3 regions of the Pelorhabdus rhamnosifermentans genome follow, and region 2 is predicted to be linked to each of the others. Evidence: riboswitches for the same ligand, from Rfam matches in the RefSeq annotation. Region 2 holds a riboswitch; each other region holds the start of a gene.

Region 1 (10,204 bases), on a different contig from region 2:
ATTTGGATGACAGAAGCTGTATCTTATCCTGTTAGTGCTGCTATTATTATGACCCTTATGGCCTTTTTACTAGGAATTTCACCAGATGCAGCGAAACCGGAAACTGTGTTGGGTACTGCGAAAGCATTAACACTTGCTCTGGGTGGTTTTAGTAATACGGCACTTGCGCTTGTTGGCGGTGCACTGTTTTTAGCGGCAGCGATGACGCATACGGGGCTAGACAAAAGGATTGCTCTTGTTGTATTGTCTAAAGTAGGTGCTCGTACAAATCGCGTGCTTATTGGTGTTATTTTAGTTGGCTTTACTTTAAGCTTTTTTGTGCCGAGTACTACGGCTCGCGTATCTTGCCTCGTTCCGATTGTTATGGGGATCATTTCTGCTTTTGGTGTTGAGAAGAAAAGCCGTTTTGCGGCACTCATGATGATTGCTACGGCTCAAGCCGATAGTATTTGGAATGTGGGCATTAAAACTGCAGCGGCTCAAAACATGATCGCCCTCGGATTTATTGAGAAAATGCTTGGTAAAACCATTACTTGGATGGATTGGTTTATTGCAGCGGCGCCTTATGCTATCATTATGTCTGTTGCTTTATACTATGTTTTGCTTAAATTGATGCCACCGGAAGTCGATGAAATAGCGGGAGGGAAAGAAGCTGTTGCAAAGGCCATGCGCGATTTGGGGCCAATGCGGTCATCCGAGAAGAAGCTGTTGGGTATTTCTCTTGTATTACTCTTTTTCTGGGCTACAGAAAACATTGTTCATCCCTTTGATACCTCTTCGACAACGATTGCTGCTATTTCACTGCTCTTAATGCCTGGAATTGGTGTGATGACATGGAAAGAAGCGCAGGCAAAAATTCCTTGGGGAACACTCATTTTGTTTGGTGTGGGCATTAGCTTAGGGTCGGCGATTTTATCTACGAAAGCTGCGGCTTGGTTGGCTAAAATCATTGTAACAACCTTTGGGCTGCAAACCTTGCCTGCTCTTACGATACTTGCAGTGATGGCGGCTTTCTTAGTCATTATTCACCTCGGTTTTGCCAGTGCTACAGCTTTGGCGGCTGCCATGATTCCGATTATTATTAGTATCTTGCAGAGCGTACAGACACCCGGTATTAATGTCATTGGCATGACCATGGTACTTCAATATGTCGTTAGCTTCGGCATGATTCTGCCTGTCAATGCTCCGCAGAATATGATTGCCTATGGTACTGAAACCTTTGAGGCCAAGGACTTTATTAAAACAGGCATTCCCCTAACAATTATTGGTTATGTTGTCATTATGGTGCTAGGCGCTACTTACTGGAAATGGCTTGGTATTATGTGAAAATGAATGAACTTTAGAAGATAAACAGCAGCAGGATTTCAATTCCTGTTGCTGTTATTTTTTTCGTATGAACTTATTTTAGTCCCATAAGCTGTTTCAACAATTTTACTTTTGTACGACTTACAGGAATATTTTCTTGTTGATTGCCTTCCATACGTAACACAAAGGAGCCATGGAACCAAGGAATAATCTCGACAATATCATCGAGATTCACGATGTATTGTCGATGGACGCGTAAAAAGTTTTCATCAGATAGAATGGTTTCAATTTCTTTAAAGGAAAGGTTGCATGTGTATTGTTGGTGAATGGTTCGAATATACACATCGCGTTCGCTAACCGAAGCGAGTATGATGTCTTGTTTGTTTAAGGGTAGGATTTTTCCGTTATCTATGACACAAATCTTATTGCTCTGATGGGGTTGTTTGGGATGATCACGCGCTAATAAATTGCGGATTTTCTGTATAATGCTCGTCAGCTTTTCTTCAGTTACAGGTTTAGTGATATAGCCGATCGCGGGTGTATTAAATGCTTCTAAGGCATGTTCTTGGAAAGCCGTAATAAATACAATGAGCGGTGGTTTTGACAAGGCGCTGAGCTTTTTTGCCATGTCTAACCCCGATATTCCGGGCATTTTAATGTCAAGGAAGAGAACATCTGGTTTATTTTCTGTAATATAGGCTAAAGCATCAAAACAATGATTGAATTTTTTTTCCACTGTAATATTTGGATGTTTCTTGAGTAAATACTCGATTTCGTCACAAATAGGCTGCTCATCATCAACAATGACGGCTTTAAACTGCATATTGTGACCTCCCCTCAGTTGGAAGATGTAACGTAACATCCGTTCCTTGGCCTTCTTTACTATCAATTGTGATCGGATAGTTGCTGCCATAAATACTTGTCATTCGGCAGTTTACGTTCCGTATGCCAATGCCATCGGTTTCGGCATGGAGAACAGATTGCAACCGATCGCTAGGAATTCCAACACCATTATCAGAAACCTTGATGATTACCTCTTTTTGGCTAACCTTTACTGTGACCGTTAGTTTGCAATCACTGAGTTTAGGAAATAAGCCGTGATGCAGGGCATTTTCTACTAGGGGCTGAATGGAAAGCAAGGGGATGGAGTAATTAAGGGCAGCATTATCAATATCTAGTGTGACTGTTAACCGACTACCAAAGCGGCATTTGGCAATTTCCAGATAGGCTTCTACGGCTTGCAGCTCCTCGCGGATTGTAATGAAATCTTGGTGACTACTAAAACTTTGTTGCATAAGCGTAGCCAAATGACCTAATAAATTGCGCGCTGTAGCAGGATCAGTGCGACAAAGGGACATGATAATATTAATTGTATTAAATAGAAAGTGAGGATTAATTTGTGCTTGCAGGGCCTTTAACTCCGCTTTTTCGCGCATCACACGCTGTTCGTCAATTTCGGCTAGCTGAATTTGTACTGATAATAAATTCGCAATGCCATCTATAATACGCAAATCTAATTCACCAATTCCATGATCATCTCGTTTGGATAGTTTAATGGTTCCAATTGTCACTCCATGAGCTGTGAGTGGTGCAACAACACCAGAATGCAAAGGACAGTTGGGTACAGGACAACCTCTTTCTTCTAGAGAACTGCTAATAAGTACCTGGCCCTCACTGATGGTTCGTTTTGTTGAACTTGTCATAATAGGTTCGCCAACCTTATGATGATCGTCACCAAGGCCGATATAGGCGAGAACGACTTCGCGATTGGTTATGGAGACGGATGCGACTTTGGTGAGGTTGAAAATGATTTCAGCTGTTTTCTGCGCCGATTCTGTTGTTAAACCGTGGCGCAAGTAGGGCAGGGTACGACTGGCAATTTCGAGAGATAGTTCGGCTGCGTTAGCACCGTAATTGTCTTGTTCCAATTTGATGTTTTCCGTAATAAGCATAAAAACGATAGTTCCTATAACCGTGACAAGTGTTGTTGGAACCGCACTGATTTTTTCGAAGGCCCAGGCTGTTTCAGCGGGTTTGGCGAAGGTAATAATCATGAATTTTTGTGTGATTTCAGCTATCAGAGCCACAAGAGCGCCTGTTTTCCAATTGAGATGATTTAATCCGTATTTTTGGCGGATCATTCCTGCGAATAAACCACCTAGTACCGTGGCAACGGCACAGATACTTGCTGTGAAACCGCCAAGAAAAAAACGATGGGTGCCACTAATGATCCCGGTACATAATCCGACAATAGGCCCTCCTATGAAGCCGCTCATTAATGTACCGATCAGCCGCGTATTAGCTAAGGCTCCGTCAATAGGGATTCCTGTATAGGTCCCAATGATGGAGAGCAGAGAAAAAGCGGCACTTAAGGTAACCCAGGAACGGGGCTGAAAAGGATGTTGAGCACAATGAATAATAAATTGGCTGCGTCCAATCAAATAGGCTGTCATGGCGATAAAAGACATGTGACTAATTAAGTGCAGGAGTAGATCGAGATACATAGTAAGTCCTCACAATCATGCAGAAACTTTTATAATTCACTGAATTTTACAAGTAAAGCCTAATTATTATTATAACATATTCTATGGTCATTTTTTTTATCATCCGTAATAAATACACGGATACATTGACTTCGTAACGTTTGTTAAAGTGGACAATCTCATTTGGAATAAACAAAAAGATTGGCTGAGAAGGAAAAATTTTACTGACTATTATAGATTCAGTCTGTATTGACGCATGTTTGTTTGCCTGCTATAATGACATCAATTAGATAAGTATACGGTTAAGGTGCCACCCAGAGTGATGGGGGGATAATAGGAAAGTCAGAGCATCTTTGTTATGCATAAGCGCGGGCCCGCCACTGTACTGGGGAGAACTTACAAAGCCACTCAATTAGGGGAAGGGGTAAGTTGTTGATGAGCCAGGAGCCAGGAGACCTACCTTTTACCGCTAAAATATCCTTCATGGAAAAGAAGGCTTTTCGAGCTATTTGCTCAAAAGGCCTTCTTTTTTTAATCTATGCAGATGTCTTTTTATCATTACAGGAAGAATATTTTTGATCCAGAGGGTAGACTAAAGACTAAATTTATCCGTTCATTTTATATTGGAGGTTGTCATGAGTTTATTACAAGAAACATTGCTAAAAATTACGGCTTTAGATGCAGTTGTTATGGAACAGGTCAAGGTTCAATTGGAAATTTTTAACCAAACCGGCCGAAGCCTGGGGCGTTTGGAAAGTATGATAGAACAATATGCAGGGATTTTGGGAAAATTACATCTGGAGCTGCCTCGTAACTGTATGATTATTGCCTCTGCCGATCATGGTGTTGCTAAGCAGGGAATTAGTGCCTATCCAGTGGAGACAACACTTCACATGACGGCGAATTATTGTATTTCGAAAGGTGGTAGTGCCAATGCATTTGCTAATTTTTGTGGCGCTCATTTAGTTGTTGTTGATATGGGAGTAGCCGGAGATTTATCACATGTCCCCGGACTTTTGCATAAAAAAATTGCTTATGGTACGCATGATTTTACTCAAGGACCGGCCATGACATGTGAGCAGGCTTTGTTGGCTATTGAAACAGGCATTGCCATTGTAAATGACTATGTACAGCAGGGTTATACCTGTTTTAGCCTAGGTGAAATGGGTATTGGTAATACGACAGCAAGCGCAGCCATTGTAGCCGCTTTTACGGGATTGCCTGCCGATGTGGTGACTGGACGAGGTACAGGTATATCCGATGCTCGATTAGAAGTTAAAAGAAAAATTGTTCGCCAGGCACTTACAGTCAATCAGCCTGATGTCACAGATGGTATAGACGTGCTGGCCAAGGTGGGCGGTTTTGAGCTGGGGGCGCTAGCAGGCGTTATTCTAGGTTGTGCTGCCAATCGCTGTGCCGTCATTATTGATGGACTGAATACAACTGCGGCGGCGTTAATTGCCAGCACGCTGCACCCACTTGTGAAAGATTATTTATTTGCATCTCACTTGTCGACAGAACCAGCCCATCAGATTGCTTTGCAGTTTTTACATTTAGAAGCCTGCGTAGATATGGGCGTTCGTCTAGGCGAAGCCATTGGAGCATCTATTGTAGTCGATATGTTAACACTTGCTGTAAAATTACTCAATCATAGTAGAAAATTGGGTCAGGCAGGAGGAATGAATCATGCTTGACCAGGTTATTACTTCGATAAAACCCTTAGATGAAGAAGCCATGGAAAAATGTCAGTTGCGACTGGACAACTTGACCAAGCCGCTAGGCAGTCTTCATTCATTTGAACACCTTGCTAAGAAACTAGCAGGCATCACAGGTACCCCACGGCCACACGATTTAAAGAAGAGTATTATTATTATGGCAGGGGATCATGGCATAACCGAGGCCATTCCCCCCGATTTACGTGAATCAACAGTGCAAAGAATCAATGATTGTTGTACAGGCCGTGCAGCTATCAAGGTTTTTGCGGATCATGCAGCGGCTAAGTGGGGTGTTGTTGACGTCGGTGTAGCTGCTGATTTGCCAACTTCTCAGTTCGTTTATCATGAGAAAATTGCCTATGGAACGAAAAACATTCTCAAGCAAGCGGCAATGACTCGAATTCAAACGGTACAGGCCATCGAGGTTGGCATCAAAATAGCTCAGATAGAAAGGAGGCAGGGAACGCATATTTTTGGCTTAGGTGACATCGGCAGAGCAAATAATCTGTCAGGAATGGCTCTTGTTGCTTGTTATAGTGAAAAACCGCTGAGTGATCTTGTAAACTCCAACACAGCAATCAATTTATCTGGAAACAGACAAATTGAGCTGCTAAAAACAGCGCTGACAGTCAATTGTCCGGATAAGCAGGATGCTCTTGACGTGCTAAGCAAGGTCGGTGGTTTTGAAATTGCTGGTTTAGTTGGAGTCATACTTGGTGCAGCTGCTGGCGGTGCGGCAGTTGTGCTTGATGGACTCGTAACAAGTGCCGCAGCGCTTATTGCCGTACAATTGGCTCCGACTGTTCAAGAATATCTGATTGGATCACAGTTTGCTATGGAGCCTGCACATCAGGAAGCGCTGGAATGTTTACATATACCAGCTTATTTACAGCTGCAGATGAATTTAGGTGAAGGAACAGGGGCAGCTTTAGGCATGTCTCTCATAAATGCATCTTTACATGTTTTAAATGATATGAAAACTTTTGGCACTGCGCAGGTAGCTGTTGCTCAAGATGGCCCAGGCGCTTTAAAACAAGACAAGAATGTTAAAGATTAACATTCTTGTCTTGTTTCTATTTGTATGTGCTCCAGTAACTTTGCTTGGATCTTTTCTACAGCCGCTTGGCAAGATTCGTTGTTTGAAATTCGATAGTGACCATATTTTTCGTAAAGATGTTTTCGCTGTTCATATAAGGTGTAAATGCGCTGAACATTGCCGGCAAGTAAGGGGCGATGTTCAGCTGCACCAAGGGAATCGATAATCATCTCAATGGAACGTTCAATATAAAAAATAATGCCTTGTTGTTGCAGAAGTACCATATTTTGATGTCGTGTCACAACACCGCCGCCTGTTGCGATAACAATCGAGGACTTGTTGTAAATGTCGAAAATGGCCTGACTTTCGATTTGACGAAAATGATCTTCGCCATGTGAAAAAAGTTCAGCAACGCTTTGCTGTTCTTTTTTTTCGATATAACGGTCTACATCATAAAATTTCATTTTGAGTGCCGGAGCGAGCAGCGAGCCTATTGAAGATTTACCACAGCCAGGCATGCCGATTAATACAACGTTATTTGCATACAAATTCATTTTCATTATATCATCTCCCAAAGCGCGAGTGCCGTTACAGCTTCTACAACAGGGACCGCTCGTGGAACAATACATGGATCATGACGGCCAATGGTAGAAAGAAGAATGTTTTCACCCTGCGCGTTGACTGTGTGCTGTTTTTGGCTAATAGAAGGTGTGGGTTTTATAGCTACGCGGAAAATAAGAGGCATGCCATTTGTAATACCGCCTGTAATGCCACCATTGTGATTGGTAGTTGTCTGAATCCTGCCATCTTGGCACTGCATGGCGTCATTTGCTGTACTGCCGTACATTGCAGCAAATTCAAAGCCTGCCCCAAATTCTATGCCCTTTACAGCGGGAATGGAAAAAAGTAGATGAGATAAAGTGCTTTCTAATGAATCAAAAAAAGGATCTCCCCACCCAGCTGATAAATGAATGGCTGCTGTTTCAATGACGCCTCCCACGGAGTCATTGTCTGCTTTTGCTGCGAGAATAGTATTTTGCATCTCTTCTCCGATTATTGGATCTAGTACAGCAAATTTTTGTTGGTTCAGCCTTAAAAGTGACTTTTCATCTACAGTAACAGCATCAAAGCGGGGTTCGGAAATGCTGCCAATACGTTCGATATGTGAGCCAATGATAATCTTTTGTTGGAGTAGTAGCTGTTTGATAATGGCGCCGGCAAAAACGAGCGGCGCCGTGAGTCGTCCGGAAAAATGTCCTCCGCCACGTGGATCATTATAACCTTTGTATTTGACATGACCGGCATAGTCGGCATGGCTGGGACGGAATTTTTGGATAGCCGTTTCATAATCTGCCGAGTGCTGATTGTGATTTTCAATCATAGCGCATAAAGGCGTGCCTGCTGTTTTTCCCTGGAATAAACCGCTCAAGAGGATAAAATGATCCGTTTCACGGCGTGACGTGGCAAGAGGACTGTTTCCGGGGGCGCGTCTCGCTAGTTCTTTTGTTACGTCATCCCAGTTAATCATGAGTCCCGGCGGTAATCCATCGATAGTCATGCCGATGCCTTTGCCATGGCTTTCACCAAAAATAGTATAACGAACTTTTCTACCCCATGTAGCACTCATTTAATTTTCCCTCCTAGCTCCGCAAAGTCTTTCCAAAAATCAGGATAAGATTTATTAACACAGCTGCTGTTTTGAATGGTTACTGACTCATGGCAGCGAAGCGAAGCAATGGCAAGGGCCATGGCAATGCGGTGATCATTCCAGCTATCCACAATGCCCCCAGTCAATTCTTTGCGACCCTGGATAGTGAGAAAATCACTGCCTTCATGAATATCAGCGCCAAGTTTATTGAGTTCTTGTGTAATGGCATGCAGCCGATCTGATTCTTTTAACCGCAGTCGGCCTGCTTGAACAATATGAGTCGTTCCCTCGCTGACTGCGGCTAATACAGCTAAAATAGGCACTAAATCAGGACACTGAGCCGCATTGATTTCGATTCCTGACGTTTTACTAGGTGTGGCGGTTATTGAATTTGTACCAAAAGTAATATTTCCGCCTAGTTTGTTTAAAATATCAATAATGACTTTGTCACCTTGCACGGAATGCGGATTTAGATCTAAGCAACAGACAGAAGAACCTATAAGTCCGGCTGCCAGCCAGAAGGCAGCTTGCGAATAGTCTCCCTCAACATGGTAATTTTGGCTAGTATAGCGCTGATTGCCTGGAATGATAAACTCTTGGTAGTCATTATTTGTTACGTGAATACCAAACCGTTCTAGCATAGTTAACGTTAAATCAATGTAACCTTGCGATTCTAAGGGCGTTGTAAGATTAATTTTTGAATTGCTTTCAAGACGCGGCAGGGTGAATAATAGTCCAGTAATAAACTGAGAACTAATATCTCCGCGTAACCGAAAGTATCCGGGTTTTAGTTGTCCTGTAACAGATAAGGGAAGGTTGCCTTGTGTCGTTTGATAAGCAATCTGTTGCTCGTCAAATATTTTGTAATAAGTATCTAAGGGGCGTTCAATGAGTTTGCCTCGCCCAGTAAATGTGATGGAATGGTTTGTCAGAGCAAGAGGAATGAGAAAGCGTAACGTAGAACCTGATTCACAGCAATCAATAATGTCTTTTTGCGGTGTTAGGCTTCCGTTGGAACGGATGAGGACACTGTCCTTTTCTTGGGAGATTTCCGTACCCAGGGCTTTCATTGCATCGATTGTTGCAGTAATATCATCGGAAAATATAAGACCTTTAATACAGGATGTCCCATTTGCCAGGGCGGCACAAATTACTGCACGGTGCGAAAGACTTTTGGATGGGGGAATGTGAATATTTCCGCTTAACAAATTGGGGATGATTGTTATAGTAGCCATCATAGAACCCTCTTTCTATCGTTCGATTATGTTATTATTTTCTACCATGAATATTTTATAGATAAAAAAAGAGACTCACATGAGTCTCTTTTATATAGCGCTTTTCTATTCTGTTTTGTTTACGCGTATATTATATTGCTGAGGCCTCACTTAACGACAATCTATTCAATTTTTTCCAACCAAAATAGCCAGCGCTAAAAAAGTAGCCCCAGCTAAAAAAGTAATAATATTGTTTTGTAATTGTTTTGTTTAAGTGAGTAATCATCGGGGAATAGCCTCCTGCACAGAGAAAAAATCAATTTATTCACCTTATTATATGAAAAGAAGCAATCTCTGTCAAGCAGTAACGAAACATTTTTTTATATAAACAGGTGAAATATATTAAAAAGTGTTAACAATTGTTCTAGAAAAAATATTTAAAAGAACAATTGTTGTCTGGTAGTGGCGTGCATATTTTGCCTGGAGCCGTTGGTTGACATATCGATGAATTCTATAGTACATTTGATACAAATATGTAAGGAATCGGGGAACAAGCATGGATGTGGATATGATTGAACCAGTAGCACATGAATCAACTCGCGAGTACGTCTATCGGGTTTTAAAAGCCAATATTATGCAGTTAAAACTTTTACCAGGTAGTGCTCTATCTGAAAAAGATATTGCTGTTTTATTAAATGTCAGTAGAACGCCGGTGAGAGAAGCTTTTATTCGATTGTCTCAGGAATATTTATTAGATGTCGTTCCCCAGAAAGGAACCTATGTATCGCTCATTGATTTGGAAC
Region 2 (10,204 bases):
ACATTAAGTCCGGCTACGGGTACTGGAGCAGATGGGATTATTTTTGCTACCAATCCAACGGCTAAAGTATTTTGTAATGATGTAGGGACCCAGTCGTTGTTTGGCGAAGCTTTGGCTTGTGCAGTGAAAACGGCATTGAAAGAATCACTAGCTATGGAAAGCAAAATTATTCCCTGGCGTCAAAGTCGAGCGGAAGAACGGCTGTGGCGGTTAGGAATGGATGAAATTTGTAGTGCCGATTTACCTTTTTCAACGGCTAAAGCACAGGTTATTTTGATTTTTTGTCAGGCTGTATGGCAGGAATATTGTTGGGGGCTACTCGGGATTGATGGACTTTATTAATTATTTTCATTGCTTGAAAGTCCCGTTTTTCAACCAGGCGGAATGAAATTATGTGCTGCTTTGCGTCAAAAAATAGCTGCAGTAAATTGCACTGAGGGTAAGTTGAACTGGAATATGATTAGCGAGTTATGAGGATTGAATGGATTTATTTGACTTATTTGACTTATTTGCAGGGACATGTTATAGTGAATACATAGTTTTTAGCATTCGAAAAACTTTATATGTTTGAGATAGGTGCCCTTAGGGGCTTAATAGGGAAGTTCGGTGAAATACCGACGCGGTCCCGCCACTGTAATGGGAAGCAAGCTCAAGAAATGCCACTGAGACGCTAAAGTCTTGGGAAGGTTTGAGCGCGTGATGATCCAGAGCCAGGAGAACTGCCTATCTAGCAATCACCATTTTTACCCACGAGCGATGGGGAGGGGATTTAAGAAGAAATCAATCCTTCCTGGCTGTGAGTGGCCGGGATTTTTTTGTTGTCAAACCTTTTCCTTGCCTTGGCAAGGAGTCATTAGATAGTTCCAATTATTTTGTTTCCATCGTTGCGCCTAGACACCGCAACTGATGCCCCTCCTCCGGGGGCTTTCTTTTTGAAATTTAATTTTTCGACTGACCTTTTGATGGGAATTTTTATTTTCATTAAACGAAGATTTCATGTGTTTGACTTATTTGGAAAAATGTGCTATGTTTTAATTATTAGAAAACTTCATATGTTTGAGATAGGTGCCCGCAAGGGCTTAATAGGGAAGTTCGGTGAAATACCGACGCGGTCCCGCCACTGTAATGAGGAGCAAACCCAAGTATACCACTGAGACAATTGTTTTGGGAAGGTTGGGCGAGCAATGATCCAGAGCCAGGAGAACTGCCTGTTTAGCAATCACCATTTTTACCCACGAGCGATGGGGAGGGGGTTACATAAGAAATCAATCCTTCCCGACTATAGTTATATGGTCGGGATTTTTATTTTTTGATTTTCCTTATAAAAAAACTTCCTTTATTGCGGGAAGTTTTTTTTATTGTCGAATTTTTGGAGGATTGGAGGATATCATGTTACAGCAAAAAGCAATTTTAGTTGTCAGTTCTGGTACGATTTATCGTGAGGCATTACAATCCAGTATTGAAAGTATAGAAAATAAAATACGTGAAGCTTTTCCTGACTATGAAGTGCGTCGGGCTTTTACTTCGCGCAAAGTGATAAAAACATGGGAAGAAAGAAACGGCATTCATGTGGATACGGAACAAGAAGCACTGGAACGGCTTCAGACTGAAAAATATAAAGAAGTCTTGATTCAGCCATTACATCTTGTTGTAGGTGAAGAATATGAAAAAATCAAATGGATAGTTTCTCATTACGTACATGCTAAACTCAAAGTATTTGAGCATGTGGCGATTGGTCGTCCTCTGCTTTATTATATGGGGCTAAATGGCAAATCAGATGATTATCTTAATGCGATTCAGGCGCTTAAAAAGCAACTGCCGCCACTTGGAAGAGAGGAGGCTGTTGTCTTGGTAGGGCATAGCAAAATTCATCCGGTTAATACAGCTTATGCTGCTTTACAACTTAAAATGGAAGAAACCGGGTGGAAGCACGTTTTTATTTATACAATAGAAGGCTTTCCCGAACTGCATCATGTGATTGCCAAATTAAAAAAGGCCCGTATAAAAAAAGTGATGTTAATGCCTTTTCTATTAATGGCGGATGAACAAGTGGAACATGCTTTGGCGAGTCATGACGATTCTTCAGTCAAATCGCAATTAAGTAAAGCCGGTTTTGAAGTTGCCACTTATCTTCACGGACTAGGCGAAAATGAAGCGATTCAGCAGCTTTATGTTCAGCATCTACTTGATTTGATGTGTCCAATTGATCGCTCCAAAGATTGTAAACATTAATGGATAAGAACGTTTTGTATTACATTACCTAAGGTTTGCTCAAGTTACAGGAGGGCGCAGACAATGAACGGAGGAAACCGTTATGCGTAAAATTTCATTTTATGGAAAAGGAGGCATTGGAAAATCAACAACTGCGGCAAACGTTTCTGCTGCATTAGCCGAGAACGGATATTCGGTTTGTCAGATTGGCTGTGATCCGAAAAATGATTCCACTCGGTTGTTATTTGGGAAAACTTGCCGGGTGTGTGGCGCAAATCCAATTATTCATATTGTTAAGAATTTGCAGGTGGCCTTTTAAGTATATTCTTTATTGGAGGAGAAAACATGGAGTCTATTACACAAAGTTTTGCCGTTTTTCAAAAAGGCGGTTTTGCAATGTATCTGATTTTATTTTGTTCTTTTGCCGTGATTGGCATCGCAGTGGAACGGTTTTTCTATTATCGGGAAATGAAACCAAAGCAAGACGGATTTATTGACAAAATAACACCCCTGATTGAAGGACACGACTGGGAAGCAGCATTAAACGCTTGTTTTCAGACAGGTGGAGTTGTAGCAAATGTAACTGCCAAAGGAATCAGGTATTTTGAACAGGAATTGGCGGCTTATGAAACAGTACTTGAAGGTGAAGTAGCGCTTGCAGTAGCCAAATTAAGTGAAAACTTAAATCATTTGGAATCCATTGTTACGGTTGCACCTCTGTTGGGATTGTTGGGAACGGTTCTCGGGATGATCGGTTCATTTAGTGTGTTAAATATTAAGAGTGGTCAGCCCCTGGCAATCACCGGCGGTGTAGGAGAAGCGCTCGTTGCGACGGCTTCCGGCCTTTGTGTCGCCATTTTATCCATGGCTGTGTATAGTTATTTTACTCATCGACTGGATCGAATCATTACCGATTTAGAACAAGTCTGCGTTTTGCTTGTAGCGCAGTTAAAACAGGAGAAAAACCATGAACATCAGTAAGCTTCGCCGGAAACGGCAGCCAAAACTTATGATTATTCCTATGATTGATATCATTTTTTTTCTATTGGTTTTTTTTATGATGAGTACGTTATACATGGTGGAGCAACAGCAGCTCATTCCGGTGCATTTGCCACAAGCGCAGTCGGCGCAAAATGAAAGACCCCATAGCATTGCGATTACGGTGACAGCGGAAGGAAAAATTTTATTTGATAAAGAGGAAATCTCCCTGGAATTGCTGGAAAAACGGACGCAAGTTGAATTGTATAAGCAAAACGATATTGTATTTATTCTACGCTCAGACAAGCAAGTGGAATATGGTAAAGTAGTGGCGGCTTTGGATGAATTGAAATTAGCTGGAGCGCAGCGCATTTCAATCGCAACAGAAAGAAAGGAGAAATAGCGACGATGGCAAAGAGCAAACGCTGGCGGGCGATGCTTGTATCTTTTGTGGTTCATGCCGTGGTATTAACCAGTGTCGGTTGGATTGCATCCCGTGCCCTGGTTCAGCCAGAGGCGATCGAGCAGTATGTGGAATTGGATTTATCGCAGCAAGACGATCCGCTTGCAGAAAGTCAAGATAGTTCACCTGCCGGTAAAGCAGCAGAAGTGGCGCCAATTGCTACACCTCACCCGGCAGCACCTGCCTCTTCTGAAGTTCCCAGTGTCGTGGCGGCAACCAATAGCATGTCTGTACTTTCGGCCGAAGTGTCGACGAATGTCAGTGAATCTGGCGGGGGAGGTGTAGGTCAGAGCAGCGGGGGTTCAGGTCAGGGCAGTGGATCAGGCGGAGGCAACGGAGTGGGAAGTGGTTCAGGAAGTGGCGGCTTAGGCAGCGGAACCGGCTCCGGAAATGGTGGCTCAGGCAGGGGAGCAGGGGGATATACGCATCCTGGAATTTTGTCACAAGTCACTCCAACGTATCCCGAAAGTGCCCGGCGGCAGGGAGTGCAAGGTACAGTACTGCTTAAAATACAAATACTCGCCAGTGGGCGTCCGGGATTTGTTTCAGTATATCGTTCAAGTGGCGACGACAGCTTGGATGATGCTGCAGTGGAGGCAGTGCAGCAGTGGCGGTTTATTCCGGCAGAAGACAGAAGTACGGGTGAAGCCATTACCTGCGTTACAACGCTGCCGGTCGTATTCCGATTAGATTAAACATTGACAATTTATTTGATCGCAGGGATATTACAACAAATGACAAAGTTACTGCAACAGCACCGGCTTACTATGTTATGCCACGCTCTTTCCATCTGACATATAGGTCAAAGTTTTAGTACATGATAGTTGCTGTTTTGATACGAATAATAGGAGAAAGTGAATAGTGCGACACATGTTTTTGATGAAGGTAAACAAAGGACTAATCAAATATTTGATTTGGGGCTGTAGTGCCATTTTCCTGTTCTTTTTTTCCATGTCAAACGGTTTTGCACAAGAAAGTGAAATTTCGCTGTCCTGTCAAATTCCTTATTATTTGGGAAAAGAAAAAGAATCTGTCATACCAGGTGAACAGATTCAAGCATTTTTTAATGTTGAAAATTTAGGACTGCAGGATAAGCAGCTTACAGCTTCTATTGAATTACCGGCAGGCTTTTTACCTATTCACCCGCAGCAAAATTGGCAAGTCATGAATCAAGGGGAGCTATGCCAGCTTCAGCGTCAAATCAATTTGTCCGGCGGTTATAGCCAATGGTTTGATTTGATTCCGCTTAAAGTGAACGACGATGTAGTACCAGGCAACTATCCCGTCCTGATTCGGGCTGGTGATCAAGTTCAGCGTCTGGTGATCGCAGTTTCCGGTACCAGGGAAATTCCGGCAGATACGGCCTTTACCATTGATTCTGTCGTGTTACCGCTGGACAAAGATGGTAAGACAGATGATCGATTGAATCGCAGTACCATTGTATTAAGGGATCGACGCTGGGATTATTATAAAAATGTGTTACAAGGTAAAGGAGCGACCAATCAGGAAATGGAGGCCATTCACCCTGTTACGCATATGGGACTGGATCTAACAAATCCGGCGGGGCAACAAAAACTGATTGTTATTACCACGATGTTGCTTGATGCCTACACGCATGAACCGATACCTGGTTTGTTTACACCAAGTACGACAGGAGAAAATGCTGAGGCCGGAGCGTTGGGCGGTCATGAGAACAGCTTGGTTGCTTTTGCCGCTTTAACGGGTGAAGCGAAACAAAGAATTCGTCTGCCTGTTTATGCCGATGAACAGTTATTTGGCAGTGGCGGCAATTATTTATTACAGGTGACAATCGCGGATGAAATGGATTCAACTGTAATAAAAGAAATTCCAATTAAGATTATTAAGCAGGATAGCCGAGCGGCTGGTGTGGTTTGCTTTGCAGTGATTTTATTAGCCGGCGGACTTTTCTTTGCGGCTTGTCGATTCCAACGTATTCTTCGGACTTTTAGGACGCGCTGGTTGGTAACGATTGCTTTGTTTGGTGCGGCGGCTTTTGCCGTTGTGAATGTGCCTTCTACCTTGTTTGGTGAACTTTTTCATATTTTACTTGGTCCATTTGGTTTTGTAATCAGCGGGCTATTTAGCAGTGTTTTTCTCTATATGATTGTTATGTCGCTGGTTATTTTAATTCCTTATACCGGTGTGATTGCCCTTATATCCATTATTCGCATGTTACTTGGTATGTTGGCATTTGGACAGTTTTCGCCGATCACTTTTTTGTCCTATGGGATTCATGCTTTGTTTCTGGAAAGCTTTCTCTATGGGAGTGGGATGTACCGGTATTTACAGTCGCAACAGACAGGCGATAAGATTCCGGTGCCCAAAATGGCCCTATTGGCATTTATTTGTGCGGCAGCTGATTGTTTATCAATTTATGTATCCCTTCAGTCGATGTCTGTACTCTATCGTATGTATTATGCGGATTGGTATATTGAATTGATTTTACTTGTTAACGGACTTGTCTATACGGCAATCGGAGCGTTTTGCGGCGTTTTGTTAGGCAAGCGATTGTCGAAAGTCGGGGGGGACTAACTTTATGGCAAAGCTGATCGAATGGCAGGATGTATCGTTTACCTATCGACAACGACAGGATCCCAGTATTTCTCACATTTCTCTTACGATAGAGCAAGGCGATTTTGTATTGCTTACAGGCGCAACAGGCTGCGGGAAAAGTACTCTCCTAAAAACGCTTAATGGGCTCATTCCACAGGAAAGCGGGGGGCTATTGACTGGCGATGTTTTTGTTGCGGGAGAAAATACTCGGGACTGCACTATTGCTTATTTAAGTCAATCTGTCGGCATGGTATTTCAAAGTCCCGATGATCAGATTTTTTCGACAACAGTATTTGATGAAACGGCATTTGTTTTGGAAAATATGGGGATGGGTGCCGTAGATATTCAGTCTCGTGTACACGAAACTTTGCGGTTGGTCGGTCTATATGACCAGCGAGACTCAAGTATCTATGCTTTGTCGGGAGGCCAGAAGCAACGTTTGGCTGTAGCGTCGGTACTTGCGGCGAGGCCCAAGATATTAGCGCTTGATGAGCCGATTAGTCAACTGGATCCACAGGGAGCAGCCGAGCTTTTGTCTTTATTACAAAAGCTTAATCGGGAACTCAATATGACCATTGTCATTGTTGAGCATCGGCTGCATGAAGTGCTGCCATTATGTCGTCACGTTGTGATTATGGCGGATGGTAAAATTTTGTGGCAGGGAACACGGGAAGAAGCCTATGGCAAGGCCGCGTTTTTTCATGATCAGGGACTTCGGCTGCCTCAAACCATTGATATTTGTTACGGTTTAGGAATTTTGAACCGATCCGCATCCGTAAACGATACGGTACAGGCTATTAAAGAACAGTATCAGGTGCCTGCCTGGCATTGTACACCGAAAGAAATAAGGCCTGATGCTGTTTCTTTGCCTTTGGCAGCAGTAGAAATCAATCATCTTACCTTTCAATATGAAGCACAAGGCCGAATGATTTTGCAAGATATTGAACTTAGGATTCCGCAGGGGCAATTTGTGGCTTTGATGGGAACGAACGGGGCAGGAAAGTCGACGTTACTGCACCAAATCGGCGGCTTGCTCAAACCGGTGAAGGGGCAGGTACGTGTGTTGGGGCAAATCATTCACGGTATGAATCAAAACGTGGGGATGGTACTGCAAAATCCGGATTTAATGCTTTTCAATTCATCCGTTGCCGCGGAAGTGACCTTTTCCTTGCAACAAAAAAACGGACAGGTCGGATATTCTTTTCGCTACGAGCAATTAATGGACGCATTAAAACTGCGCGGGCTCGAAAATGATTTTCCCCTTGCCTTAAGCCGTGGACAGCGACTGCGGGTCGCAATCGCTGCGGTACTTTCTGCTGAGCCGCCTGTTTTGCTTCTGGATGAGCCAACGACAGGCCAGGATATTGGTCATATTGAAGACATTGTCGCTTTGTTAAAAGAGTATACAGTTCAGGGAGGAACCGTCATTTTTTGTACTCATGATACGGAAGTAGCGGCGCGATTTTCCGACCGGATCATTGTGCTTGGACAAGGAAAAATTGTCGCCGATGATACACCGCAGGTTGTTTTTTCTCAAGAAGCCCTGTTACGGGAAAATGGATTAAAAGCGCCTTCTGCTTTGCTTACGGCGAAAAATCTATATGATGGTCAGGCTGTGACCGTTCAGGAGGTGGTCGATTATGTACGACAGGAAGGTGTGGGAAGCTACGCCGGACCATACGCTGTTTCATAAACTAGACGTTCGCACCAAACTGATGTTGCTTGGCTGTTTTGCGATTGTTTCGCTCCTAATTGACAGTTCCCGTTCTTTGTTCATTTTGTTTTGCCTTACTTTAGTTATGCATGGATTGGCCCATTCATCCTTGGGACGTTGGCGGATTTTGGTGCTGTTTACTTTGCTGGGAATTTGGGGATCCATGGCCAGCCAGGCGTTATTTTATAGTCAGGAACCACGCTCCATTGTGGCTTGCCTGATTGCACCGACCGTACCTATCATTGGAAAGCTAACAGGCGGCGTTTTTGTTTATCGGGAGGGATTGGAATATGGGGCAGTCCAGGCATTACGGTCAGGAATTATGCTCTCATTGGGTCTTTTATTAACGTGGACTTCCGATCCCAGAAAGTTATTGCGCAGCTTTATGGCCTGGAAAATGCCGTATGAATTGGCATTTATGCTGATTACTAGCATTCGTTTTCTTCCTGTGATTTTCCAGGAGACATCGGTTGTGCTCACGGCCCAGCGATTACGGGGTTTTAAGCCTTTTCGAACGATCTCACCGCGCCATCTCATTCAAACGGCGTTTCAAACTTTATTTCCAATACTGGCAAGAACGCTGCGCCGGGCTGCCACGCTGGCTTCTTCCGTTGAAAGTCGCGGTTTTGGACGTGGATTTCATCGTATTGATATGGAAAATTGGCCAAAGGTAGAGCAGCTTTTTAGCTACGGTTTCATTCTTGTGATAGTCAGCATGGGTGTATTAAAAATCATGGATGTTTTGCAATTTAATGGTCTGATTTATATTCCAGCTTGGCGTGTTTTATACGATCTGATGAAAGTATGGATGTGAGGAAAAAATGAAAAAAATCCGTACCGCTTTGCTGTTTGGCCTGTTTGCCGTAACGATGGGGGCCATTGCTTTACATATTTTTGGCGGCTCTGGCAGTATGTTTTCGTCGACTGTTGCATCATCTGATTCTAAGCAAGGGCTTTATCGAAAAACCGCTGAAATTTCTTTGGGAAAAGTAGAAGTACAGAATTATCAGCGCATGGGATTTACGAAAGGGTTTATTCAATTTTCACCGGATAATCGCGAGTTGGCTATGGGAACGGATAATGGTGAATTGCTCATGTTTTCCGCTACGGGAAAGCTATTATGGCGGAAAAATTTAGGACTTGGCACCATTTCAGCGTTAGAATTTACCCGAGATAATCGTTCTTTGTTAATTGGCGAAACCAGTCAGGAAGGCTGTTTACTTTGTCTTGATGTCAATGACGGCCGCGAAATATGGCGGCAGGCCAGTGTAAGTGAACTTGGTGTCGGCATTAAGGATAAGACCTATCCCGGAATTGTCAGTATTAAAACAGATCAAAGCGGAAAAATTTATGCCGCTGGATTACGCTATATTCGTTTTTCCGACGGTCATAATGAATATAAAAGTCGAATTTATCAGTTCGACGCAGACGGTAACCGGCTGGCGATGTTTCCAGAACAAGAAAATATGGATGCCTGGGCGGGATGGGTCAGTGTAGATGAAAGGGGTGACAAAGTCTGCTTCGGTACAGCTAACTGGGATAACCGCAAAGTACTAAAATACACGGATATTCTTTATTGTCTTGATGGTCAATTGAAAAAGGTGCTGTGGACGCAAAAACCCGATGTGGTTTATCCTTACGAAACTGTGACCATGCGTTGCAGCCCTGAAGTTACGTCGGATGGCTCTCTTGTCGCTGGTGTTGCGAGCGATGGGCGCTGCTTCTTATATGACGGAACTCAGGGACAGTTATTATGGCAGCGTACGGTGAGTTTGCCGCAAAAAATTGGTGGCGTCTACATGAATACAAGCGGTAATTACTTGAAAACCATCGGCAGAGAATTTTTGTTTACTACAGGTAACACTTACAACCGGGCCAATTGGCAGCTGCCAACGCCGATTGAACATCCCAGTTCCAACAGCTTATTTGTTTTTGATCAGACAGGTGAATTGGTGAATCGCTTAAAATTCGGGGGAATGATTGAACAACTTGTTGTGAATGAGCAACATGCCGTACTAGCCGTTGGCCGCAATGTGCGTACTAAGGATCCGAGTATTCATGGCCTTTATATTGTATCGCTGCCTGACGCAGCATTACAGGATTCCGTTGCTACAACCGGGCCTTGCGTGGGTGTGGCGATAAGTTCGGACGGCCGCTGTGTCGCCGGGGTGGAAGCGCCGCTTCAACTTGATGACGGGCAGGTGATTGGTGAATATAAGCTGATTATGTTGGAGAAAAAATAATTGTAATGTGATTTTTTATAA
Region 3 (10,204 bases), on a different contig from region 2:
ACAGTTTTGCCTTAATATACGGATGTTTCAACGAATAGTCATTATTTAAAATAGTCAGGATAATAGCCGGATTGGCAAGTGGCTTTTAGACTATGAATTGTCGGATTTTTAAAAAGATAACTAAATTAGCAGGAATTTAGTAAAAAATAATGAATATAGTAATGTGTTAGTTTGGAATACAGGATACCAAGATGTTTGCGAAGGGAGTATTTATCGTGTAAAAAATAAAGGGATTTCACATCGTTGGTATACCGTATACATATGTTGCTTTATGTTTTGACGAAAACAAGTTACAAAAATTCGGGAGGAAAGTTATGTTGAATAAGAGTAATTACCGCTGGTTAATTTTGGGCGTTTGTATGCTCGTTTATTGTACAGCTGAACTTGTACGTTGGAATTACACAGGCATTTCTAAATATTTAGTTGTGGATTGGAATATTGGTAAGCCCGAATTGGGCATTTTAGGTTCAGTATTTTTTTATTCTTATGCTATCGGGCAGATTCCGTGGGGAACTGCGACGGATATTTTTGGCGGCAGGCGAGTGATTCCTATTGGTATTGGAACCGTAGCGCTTTGCATGGTTGGTTTTGCTTATAGTAATAGCTTTTATCAAGCAGTGGCTTGGCGTACTGTGATGGGCTTTATGGCTGCCGCAGCGTTTATTCCAAGTGCATCGTTGTTAAATAAATGGTTTAGCAAGCACGAACGTGGGTTTGTTATGCAAATGTTTTCAGGAGCAGGTGGCGGATTGGGTGAAGCTATGACCTTTTTACTTATGCCGGTTTTTGCTATTCTGCTGGCTCACGGGGGTACGTTTGCTGGATTGGGCGGCTGGCATGGTGCAACACTGGCTATGGCATGTATTGTGTTTATGATTGCGGTGATTGCAATTGTATTTCTTAGGTCTGATCCAAGTGATATCGGTCTGGTTTCGGTGCAAAAGCAAGAAGATGGTGCTCAAGAACAAGGGCAATCTTATTTTTCTGTAGCTAAAGCAGCTGTTACGAGTTTGGAATTCTGGAATTTTGCGATGGTATGGTCAGGATTTACTGTCGGTACGCGATTGGTTCCAGCCTGGCTGGTAATGTATGCAACGGATTTTTATTTGCAGAGTGGTGGGATGAGTAAAGAGGCTGCAATGATCGCCGGGGGAACAACGGCTACGATTTATGTGCTGGGGCGTGCAGTGGGGACGCCTGTTGTGGGGCTGATTTCAGATGTTGCTTTGAAACATGGGATTCATCGGAGTGTTGTTATTTGGATAGCCCAAGTTGCGATGATTTGTATGTATTTTTCTTATACTTTTCCCATTTTTTCACCGCTATTATTAAATATCTTAGCGTTTATTTCGGGCATATTAATTAATTTGTTTCCACTGATGAATGCCGTGGGTGCCGAGTTGTGGTCGATTCGTACTAGTGGCATGTTAATGGGAATGGTCAATACTTTTGGTCAGTTTATGGGTGCTGTTATGCTGACTCTTAGTGGGTTTATGGCTGCGCGATTTTCGATTGTCGGTGGTGCATTTTACACTGAATTTTTGGGGATCTGGTATTTAGGAATTATTTATAGTGTGATAGCCAGTTTGGCTGCTACGTATTTTGTTTATAAGAACTTTTTCAGCAAAAAACGGGTAACGGAAAATTCAATGAACTAAAATTTCTTTGAAGAGGGGTTATTGTTATGGGCCAATGTCAGGAAAATAATTTACAAGGGATTATTGATCTTCATATTCATACGACACCGGATATTCGTATGCGGCGTCTCGATGATATTGAGTTAGCGACGGAAGCCAAACGCGTTGGAGCTCGGGCCATCATGATTAAATCTCATTTAGTGCCAACAATGGATCGTGCTTGGATTGCTGAACGAATTGTTCCGGGAGTTCGAGTTTTTGGCGGTATTACACTAAATCCTCCTATGGGCGGATTAAATGTGGCTGCAGTGGATACGGCAATTGCCATGGGAGCAAAGTGTGTCTGGCTGCCAACCTCTTATTCGGCGCATGAACGCCGGTTGATAGGGGCTTCAGACGGAGTGGAAGTCGTTCGGGATGGGAAAGTTTTATCTGAGGCGATTGAAATTTTCAAGAAAATAGCTGCTGCTAATATTATATTAGGAACAGGACATTTAGCACCTCAGGAGATTTTTAGCGTAGTTGAAGCGGCAAAACAGCAAGGGGTACAAAAGATTGTTGTAAACCATCCTGAGTGGCGCACAGTGAATTTATCGATTGAAGATCAAAAGGCACTTGTTCCTTATGGCGTTTATTTCGAACGTTGTTATGCTCGTTCTATTGGGAGCGGGCGCTATGAATCCAACTTTGAGCGCAATGTAGCTGCTATTCAAGAAGTAGGCTATGATACAACGATTATTTCTACTGACGGTGGACAGATAGAAAATCCGTTATGGAGTGAGGCTCTAAGTTCATATATTCAATATCTGACTGATGCAGGTATTCCGTCAGAAGAGATAGATAAGATGACTAAGATTTATCCGGCACAACTTTTAGGGCTGGACATTTAAATGGATTTTTTTTATTCTGTATATTCAAGAGTGGATGATGGTTTTTAATAAATAAAATGAAGGCTTCCGATGTTCGGGAGCCTTCATTTTATTTATAGTACCTGTCCAATGCAGCAGATGATTTTCCGTCGTAAAGGCAGGATTACGTTCTTTGGAAGAAGAAATAAAAAATATATGCCAGGCTAAGATTTATTGTAAGTGATGCAGTAAGTGAGTATAGAGATTGAGTAGATATAGGAGTGAAATTGATGACGAAAGGAAAGAGAAGAATTCGCTATCTACGTGGTTGGATAATGACTCTTGGTGTTATGGGATTGTTAATAGCAGGTTGCGGGCAAAAAATTGAGCAGGTGCCGCCTGTTGTTGTGAAGACGATGAATGTCAGTCAAAATGCGGGGACACATTTGTCAACTTATGCTGGTGAAGTGCGTGGTCGCTATGAAAATAAGCTGGCTTTTCGTGTGGGTGGAAAGATTACCAATCGTTTCGTCGATGTGGGCACTGTTGTTCATCCCGGCGATGTATTAATGGAACTTGACTTGGAAGATTTAAAATTAGGCACGAATCGCCTAGATGCGCAACTTGCTGCGGCTCGTTCGGACCGTGAATTAGCTGCAATTAATTTAGCGCGCTATCAAGCGCTTCATAATCAAGGGGCAATTAGCCAATCAGAACTTGATCAAATGCAAAATACATATGAGGCAGCGAACCAAAAAGAACGGGATGCCCTGGCATCCTTAAGCCAAGGATCGAACCAACTTGATTACGGGAGTTTGCAAGCGGATCAGGAAGGTGTTATATCGGAAATTTCTGCCGAAGCGGGGCAAGTTGTTGCAGCCGGTCAGTCTGTGATGACACTTGTGCGTACAGGCGAATTGGAAGTAGAGATTTTTGTTCCTGAGCAACGTTTGGGGGAGATTACAAAAAATTCTCCTGTGACGGTAACTTTTTGGGCTTTGCCTGGCGTTCAAGTACCTGGTCAGGTCAGAGAGGTATCGCCTCAGGCGGATAAGACTACACGGACCTATCGTGTGCGGATCGGAATGAATCCGCCGCCATTCGTCAAATTAGGCATGTCGGCAACAATTCAGTTTAACAGATCTGAGGCTGCGCAAATCTCAGTGCCCCTTACAGCCATTTATCAGACAGACGACACGCCTTCTGTCTGGGTTGTAGAAGAGAACGTTGTACACCGTCGCACTGTGCAGCTCGGTAATTATGGTAATAATTCGGTTGTAGTATTGCAAGGTCTTGACGGTAACGAAACGATCGTTACGGCAGGAGTTCAGAAACTCGTCGAGGGACAGCAGGTTCGCCTTTGGGACGGTGGCTCGCAATGAAAAAATTTAATCTCACTGAGTACTGCTTAGGGCATCAGCAAGTCGTGTTCTTTTTTGTTTTGCTGTTTTTCATTGCCGGGACGTTCAGTTATTTTCAACTGGGGCGATCAGAAGACCCTGAATTTACTGTGAGACAAATGATTGTTCAAGTGGCTTGGCCCGGTGCAACCGCCAAGCAAGTGGAAGAACAAGTGACAGATAAAATCGAAAAAAAGTTACAGGAGACGCCGGGTCTTGATTATATTAATAGTTATTCACGACCGGGAGCCGCAGTTATTTTTGTTAATTTAAGCGAAGACATGAGAATACAGGATATCCGTCCTACCTGGCAGCGGGTGCGTAATCTCGTTCAGGATACGTGGAGTACGATGCCAGAGGGTGTGATTGGACCTTCGTTTAATGATACTTATGGTGATACATTTGGCTCGATTTATGCCGTTACAGCCGATGGCTTTAGTTTTGCTGAAATGAAGACTGAAGTGGATCGCATTCGCTTGAAACTGCTTGAAGTGCCTGATGTAGGCAAGGTAGAATTAGAGGGGAATCAGCCCGAAAAAATTTATATAGAATTTGAAAATAACAAGTTAGCCGCTCTTGGGATTGATCCTCAGCAAATTGTGGATACGTTAAGCAAGCAAAATGCTATGAATGCCGCGGGACGTGTCGAAACAACTTCTGATAATGTTTATATGCGTGTGACAGGTATTTTTCAAAATGTAGAAGACATCAAAAATATTGCCATTCGGGCCAATAATCGTCTGTTTCGTTTGGGGGATATAGCTGAAGTAAAGCGGGATTATGCCGATCCACCGGAACCGAAAATGTATTATAACGGGCAACCAGCCATCGGATTGGCTGTGTCTATGCAAGATGGCGGCAATATTTTAAATCTTGGTGATCATTTAAATCAAACAATCGAACGAATAACACAGGAATTGCCTTTGGGTATGGAAATTCATGCAGTATCAGATCAGCCGAAAGTGGTTCGGAGTTCGATTAATGAATTTGTTGAAACGCTGCTGCTTGCTATTATTATTGTTTTGGGTGTCAATTTTCTTAGTTTGGGCAAACGGGCAGGATTTGTTGTAGCGCTTAGTATTCCTCTTGTTATTTGCATTTCTTTTTTAGCTATGAAGCTTTTTAATATTAATCTTCATAAAGTTTCGCTCGGAGCGCTTATTATTGCCCTTGGACTGCTTGTGGATGATGCGATTATTTCGATTGAGATGATGGAATTAAAATTAGAAGAAGGTTGGACGAAGTTTCGAGCAGCGACCTATGCCTATACTGTCACCTCGAAACCGATGCTGACAGGAACATTGATTACAGCAGCGGGATTTTTACCTGTAGCTATTTCAACAGGCAAGGCGGCAGAATACACAGGAACGTTATTTTCTGTTGTTACTATTGCTTTACTTGCCTCTTGGGTAGTCTCTGTAACGGTTATTCCGCTATTTGGTTATCATATATTAAAAATTAAACCACTGACAGAATCAGATTCAAGTAAGAATCTACAAGAAAACTCAGAAGGAAAGTTTAAACAAATATTTCGCAAGGTGTTATATCATTGTCTTCATCACAATAAACTAGTGATTGTTGCAACACTGGCCGCTTTTATTGTGTCACTCGGAATTGGGCGTCTCGTTACTCAGGAGTTCTTTCCTACCTCGCTGCGACCGGAGCTAATTGTCGAGCTGACCTTGCCTGAAGGTTCTTCGTTTCAAGCAACGGATCAAGAGGCAGCTAAGCTTGCCGAGCTATTAAAGCAAGATCCAGCTGTCGTTAATTTTGCTTCTTATGTTGGTAAAGGATCGCCGCGTTTTGTTTTAACAATGGATATGCAGCTTAATGCCGATAATTTTGCTCAGCTCATTGTTTTGACGAAAAATGACCAAGAGCGCGATCGTTTGGCAGAACGGATTAATGGTACAATAAGTTCGGAGTTTCCCGAAGCAAGAATTCGGACGAGTGTGTTGTCAAATGGACCGCCAGCGGCGTATCCTGTCATGTTTCGTGTTTCTGGTGAAAATCCTGAAGTCGTGCGGAGCTTTGCCGAACAAGTACGGGGCATTGTTGCACAGTATCCGGCAGTGACGGAAACAAACCTCGATTGGTATGAAAAGAGTAAAGTGCTTCATCTGGATATTGATCAGGATAAGGCGCGGGCACTGGGGATAGATAGTCAAACGCTTGCTACAAGTTTGCAAACCAATCTTTCTGGACTTCCTGTTACGCAATATCAGGAAAAGGATAATTTAATTAATATAGTTCTTCGGACTGTTGGGCAGGATCGGCAGGATTTGTCGAGACTCAAAGACTTAAATATTCCGACGACGAATGGTCGTTATGTGCCGCTGGAACAGATAGCCAAGTTGAGTTATGAAGGGGAAAATGGTCTGATTTGGCGCCGGGGTCTTGAGCCGACGATTACGGTGCAAGCCGATGTTGCCAAAGGGATTCTTGGCAATGACGTAGTCAAGGATATTGATGTTCAGCTCAAAGATTTGCGGCAAGAACTTCCATTCGGTTATACGATTACACCTGGTGGGAGTGCTGAAGATAGTACGAAATCTATTGGTTCTTTGGCTAAGACTTTACCGATTATGGTTGCTGCGATTGTCATTTTATTGATGTTGCAACTGCAGCATATGGGGAAAATGGCTTTAGTACTGTTGACAGCCCCTCTTGGCATGATTGGTGTGAATTTGTTCCTGTTTATCTTTCATCGTCCCATGGGGTTTGTAGCTGAACTGGGGGTATTGGCTTTAGCCGGAATGATTATGCGTAATTCCGTTATTTTATTGGATCAAATTGATCAGCATCTGGCGCAAGGTGAAAAGCCTTGGGATGCTATTATTGATTCGACGATCTTGCGATTTCGTCCGATTATGTTAACCGCTTTGGCGGCGATTTTAGGTATGGTTCCCTTGGCAGTGAGTCCGTTTTGGGGTCCTATGGCTATTTCTATTATGGGCGGTTTATTTATTGCCACTGTTCTAACGCTTCTGTATTTACCTGCTCTTTATGCAGCTTGTTTTCGGATTCATCCCGACACGGAAAGCCGTATTAAACTCCCGCGTTTCAAGCAAGATGACTAAACAAAGTGCGAATCTTCTAAAATTATTTGACTTCTTTATTTATAAGTGGTATAAATAAGTTTAAAGTTGTTTATTTTATAAAACTTCATAGGATTGAAATAGGTGCCCTTTGCGGCTTAATAGGGAAGTCCGGTGCAATGCCGGCGCGGTCCCGCCACTGTAATGAGGAGTAAACCCAAGATTGACCACTGAAACGAATGTTTTGGGAAGGTTTGGGCGAGCTATGATCCAGAGTCAGGAGAACTGCCTATTTAACAGTCACCGCATTTACCCACGAGCGATGGGGAGGGGATTAGGTCAAAAATTTTGTTTGTCATTTGTTAGTTAGACCTTCTTGCGGTTGTCAAGAAGGTCTTTTTTATTCCTCTTGCTATACTAGGCTAGAAGATGTCTGTATGGAGGTGAAAAAGGATGTTGCAACTAACCAATTTGTCTAATTATTACTCGGATGGAGAATTTGTTCATCATAACGCGGAGTGTTTGCAGGCATTTTTAAATCATTATCATCTGGACGGCTTGGAGATGATATTTGTTGAACCATGGGATGAGCATATTTATAAAAAACAATGGATACAAGGCGTTCATTTGCGATTTTGGCCCTGTTGGCTGGATTTTTGGCGGGGGAATCGCCCGGCTTTGCTGCGGGAATTTGGCAGTGATGATCAAATTAGGGTCTGTTTTGGCGGTGTTACGCGTGACGCATGGCTGGACTTATATCGTCGGAATATTCGGCTGGCTGTTCGCGCGGGTGCAAAGTATCTTGTCTTTCATGTGAGTAATGCCCGTTCGCCGGAACTTTTTAGTTGGAAATTCAGTGCTTCTGATGGTGAGGTTATTGAAGCGGCCATTGAGATTATCAATGAAATTGCAGATGTCATACCTCCTGAAACGACCCTGTTATTTGAAAATCTGTGGTGGCCGGGTTTAACCTTGCGCAATCCCGAGTTGACCGAAAAGTTACTTACGGGGGTCAAACCACGGAATGTGGGGATTATGCTTGATACAGGCCATTTGATGAATACGAATCTTCATTTAGCGACAGAAACGCAAGGTGTTGATTACATTTTGCAGACATTACGTGAACTGGAACCTTATGACCGTTATGTGAAAGGCATTCATTTGCATCGATCTTTATCAAGTGTTTATGTAAGGAAAAGCAGGAATTTTCCGCTGAAAGACAAATATACCCCACAAGATGTCATGAGCCATGTGCTAAAAATTGATGAACATTTGCCCTTTACCACGCCGGAGGTTCGGCGTATCATTGAGTATGTACAGCCAGATTATTTAGTACATGAATTTGTGCAGGCGTCACTGAATGATTGGGTACAAAAAATTGTATGCCAACAACAGGCACTTCGGATGGGGACGGTGTATTCATGAAACGCGTCATGACATGGCAGTTGCTTTTGTTGTTCTGTTTATCTTTGTTCCTTGGCGGGTGCAATGGAAAACAGGCCCAAAAGGATCAGGAAGCGGCAGGTTATAAAATTACGGATAGTCAAGGCTATTCGATGACAATGTCCCAAAAGCCGCAGCGAATAGTTTCCGTTTCGCTTGCTTCTGATGAAATTCTGGTGGATCTAGTTGCTGCCGATCGAATCGAAGCACTCACTTATTTAGCTGATAATAGCGGTATATCGAATGTTACGGAACAGGCCAAACAGATTCCGCGCAGAATCAAAGATAATGCCGAATCAATCATTGCCTTGCAGCCTGATTTGGTATTTATGGCGGACTGGCAATCACCGGATTTGATTCAGACGATTCGAGATGCCGGTATTTCCGTATATGTCTATAAAGCACCTGGCACCATTGCTGAAGTGAAGCAAGTCATTGAAGCTATTTCTCAAGCGGTTGGTGAAGAGACCATGGGAAAGCAGCTAACACTTCAGATGGATGGGGAGCTAGATAAAATCACTCAAAAATTGCAAAATGCTCCAGCCGATAAACATAAAACAGTTTTAATGTACACTTTGATGGGCGGCACGGGCGGCGTGGGCAGTACTTTTGATGATATTTGTCGTTATGCCAGCGTAAAAAATGCCGCATCAAGTGTGGGGCTTGGCCGGAGCGATATCCTTTCTAAGGAACAAATTGTACAAGCCAATCCAGATATGTTTTTTATGCCAACTTGGGATTATACAGGGAAAACAGATATTCAGCAGTTTAAAGAGAATGTGCAGCAAGATCCCGCTTTGCAGACGGTTAAAGCGGTGCGTGAGCATCATCTTTTTACTGTACCTGATCGTCATTTAAACTGTACTTCACAGTATATTGTGGAAGGTGTCAAGGATATTGCCAGTGCGGCTTATCCGGATTGTTTTGAGTAATAGTCAAGAAGGACTGGAAGAAATGAAAAGAAAGTTCAATAAAACCGTGCTTTTTTTAGGGCTGAGTGCCCTTGTGATAGGAATGGTCTTGGTTTCATTAGCGCTAGGACAGGTTTCTGTTCCGCTTTCTGCAACACTAGCTGTTTTAGGACATGAACTGAGTATTCCCGGTTTTCATCAAGCTGGATTTACGCAGGAACAAGTCGCTGTGATTTGGCAGATTCGTCTTCCACGCGTTCTTGTCGGCCTACTGGTTGGGGCAGCACTGGGTGTATCAGGTGCTGTCATGCAAGGGGTGCTGAGTAATCCTCTGGCTGATCCTGGCATCATCGGTGTATCGAGTGGTGCGGCTTTTGGGGCTGTTATTGCTGTGGCATCAGGCATTTCAACGGCAGGTGTTTTTTATACTCCTTTGTTTGCTTTACTTGGTGCTTTGCTTGCTGTGGCGTTAGTGCTCTTTATGGCTATGCATCAAGGAAAAATACCGGTTATGGTCTTACTATTATCGGGTGTTGCCGTCAGTATGCTGCTTGGGGCGCTGACATCAGGTATTTTAACTTTTATGAATGAAGCCCGGTTGCGTGAGTTCTTATTTTGGACGGTTGGCGGCTTAGATTATCGGCGTTGGGAGCATGTTTATTTAGCTGCACCGCCTATTTTGGTTGGGATCACTTTATTATGTCTGTTAGCTAGGCATATTAATATTTTAGTACTGGGAGAAGAAGAAGCTCGCTCAGTAGGTGTTCCTGTCGCTGTTTTTCGGTTTATTTTTCTGTTTATTACGACGGTGACAACGGCAGCCGCCGTTTGTGTCAGCGGGACCATCGGTTTTGTTGGACTCGTAGTGCCTCATATGATGCGCCTCTTAATTGGTCCGGAACATCGGGTGTTATTACCTGCCTGTGC

Evidence for each region. Region 2 has a riboswitch for cobalamin ahead of Ga0466249_RS06700 (sirohydrochlorin cobaltochelatase). Riboswitches for the same ligand answer to the same signal wherever they lie in the genome.
Region 1: it holds a riboswitch for cobalamin, as region 2 does, so the genes downstream of both, cobT (nicotinate-nucleotide--dimethylbenzimidazole phosphoribosyltransferase) here and Ga0466249_RS06700 (sirohydrochlorin cobaltochelatase) in region 2, are expected to answer to the same signal.
Region 3: it holds a riboswitch for cobalamin, as region 2 does, so the genes downstream of both, Ga0466249_RS18805 (TIM barrel protein) here and Ga0466249_RS06700 (sirohydrochlorin cobaltochelatase) in region 2, are expected to answer to the same signal.

What each region holds. Positions count from the first base shown of each region.
Region 1 is NZ_JAHGVE010000006.1:223,421-233,624, reverse strand. It holds gene Ga0466249_RS09635 (DASS family sodium-coupled anion symporter) at 1-1,326, shown strand, start outside; gene Ga0466249_RS09630 (LytR/AlgR family response regulator transcription factor) at 1,400-2,128, opposite strand; gene Ga0466249_RS09625 (LytS/YhcK type 5TM receptor domain-containing protein) at 2,118-3,809, opposite strand; cobalamin riboswitch at 4,077-4,266, shown strand; gene Ga0466249_RS09620 (hypothetical protein) at 4,224-4,367, shown strand; gene cobT (nicotinate-nucleotide--dimethylbenzimidazole phosphoribosyltransferase) at 4,424-5,482, shown strand; gene Ga0466249_RS09610 (nicotinate-nucleotide--dimethylbenzimidazole phosphoribosyltransferase) at 5,475-6,560, shown strand; gene Ga0466249_RS09605 (shikimate kinase) at 6,557-7,099, opposite strand; gene aroC (chorismate synthase) at 7,099-8,166, opposite strand; gene aroA (3-phosphoshikimate 1-carboxyvinyltransferase) at 8,163-9,425, opposite strand; gene Ga0466249_RS09590 (GntR family transcriptional regulator) at 9,958-10,204, shown strand, end outside.
Region 2 is NZ_JAHGVE010000004.1:125,262-135,465, forward strand. It holds gene Ga0466249_RS06695 (adenosylcobinamide amidohydrolase) at 1-342, shown strand, start outside; cobalamin riboswitch at 558-741, shown strand; cobalamin riboswitch at 1,047-1,226, shown strand; gene Ga0466249_RS06700 (sirohydrochlorin cobaltochelatase) at 1,390-2,232, shown strand; partial or broken gene Ga0466249_RS06705 (nucleotide-binding protein) at 2,315-2,464, shown strand; gene Ga0466249_RS06710 (MotA/TolQ/ExbB proton channel family protein) at 2,557-3,192, shown strand; gene Ga0466249_RS06715 (ExbD/TolR family protein) at 3,179-3,592, shown strand; gene Ga0466249_RS06720 (energy transducer TonB) at 3,598-4,347, shown strand; gene Ga0466249_RS06725 (hypothetical protein) at 4,514-6,205, shown strand; gene Ga0466249_RS06730 (ABC transporter ATP-binding protein) at 6,210-7,919, shown strand; gene Ga0466249_RS06735 (energy-coupling factor transporter transmembrane component T family protein) at 7,867-8,754, shown strand; gene Ga0466249_RS06740 (outer membrane protein assembly factor BamB family protein) at 8,762-10,183, shown strand.
Region 3 is NZ_JAHGVE010000019.1:50,664-60,867, forward strand. It holds gene Ga0466249_RS18785 (MFS transporter) at 315-1,658, shown strand; gene Ga0466249_RS18790 (DUF6282 family protein) at 1,685-2,527, shown strand; gene Ga0466249_RS18795 (efflux RND transporter periplasmic adaptor subunit) at 2,776-3,867, shown strand; gene Ga0466249_RS18800 (efflux RND transporter permease subunit) at 3,864-6,965, shown strand; cobalamin riboswitch at 7,049-7,230, shown strand; gene Ga0466249_RS18805 (TIM barrel protein) at 7,377-8,348, shown strand; gene Ga0466249_RS18810 (ABC transporter substrate-binding protein) at 8,345-9,298, shown strand; gene Ga0466249_RS18815 (FecCD family ABC transporter permease) at 9,321-10,204, shown strand, end outside.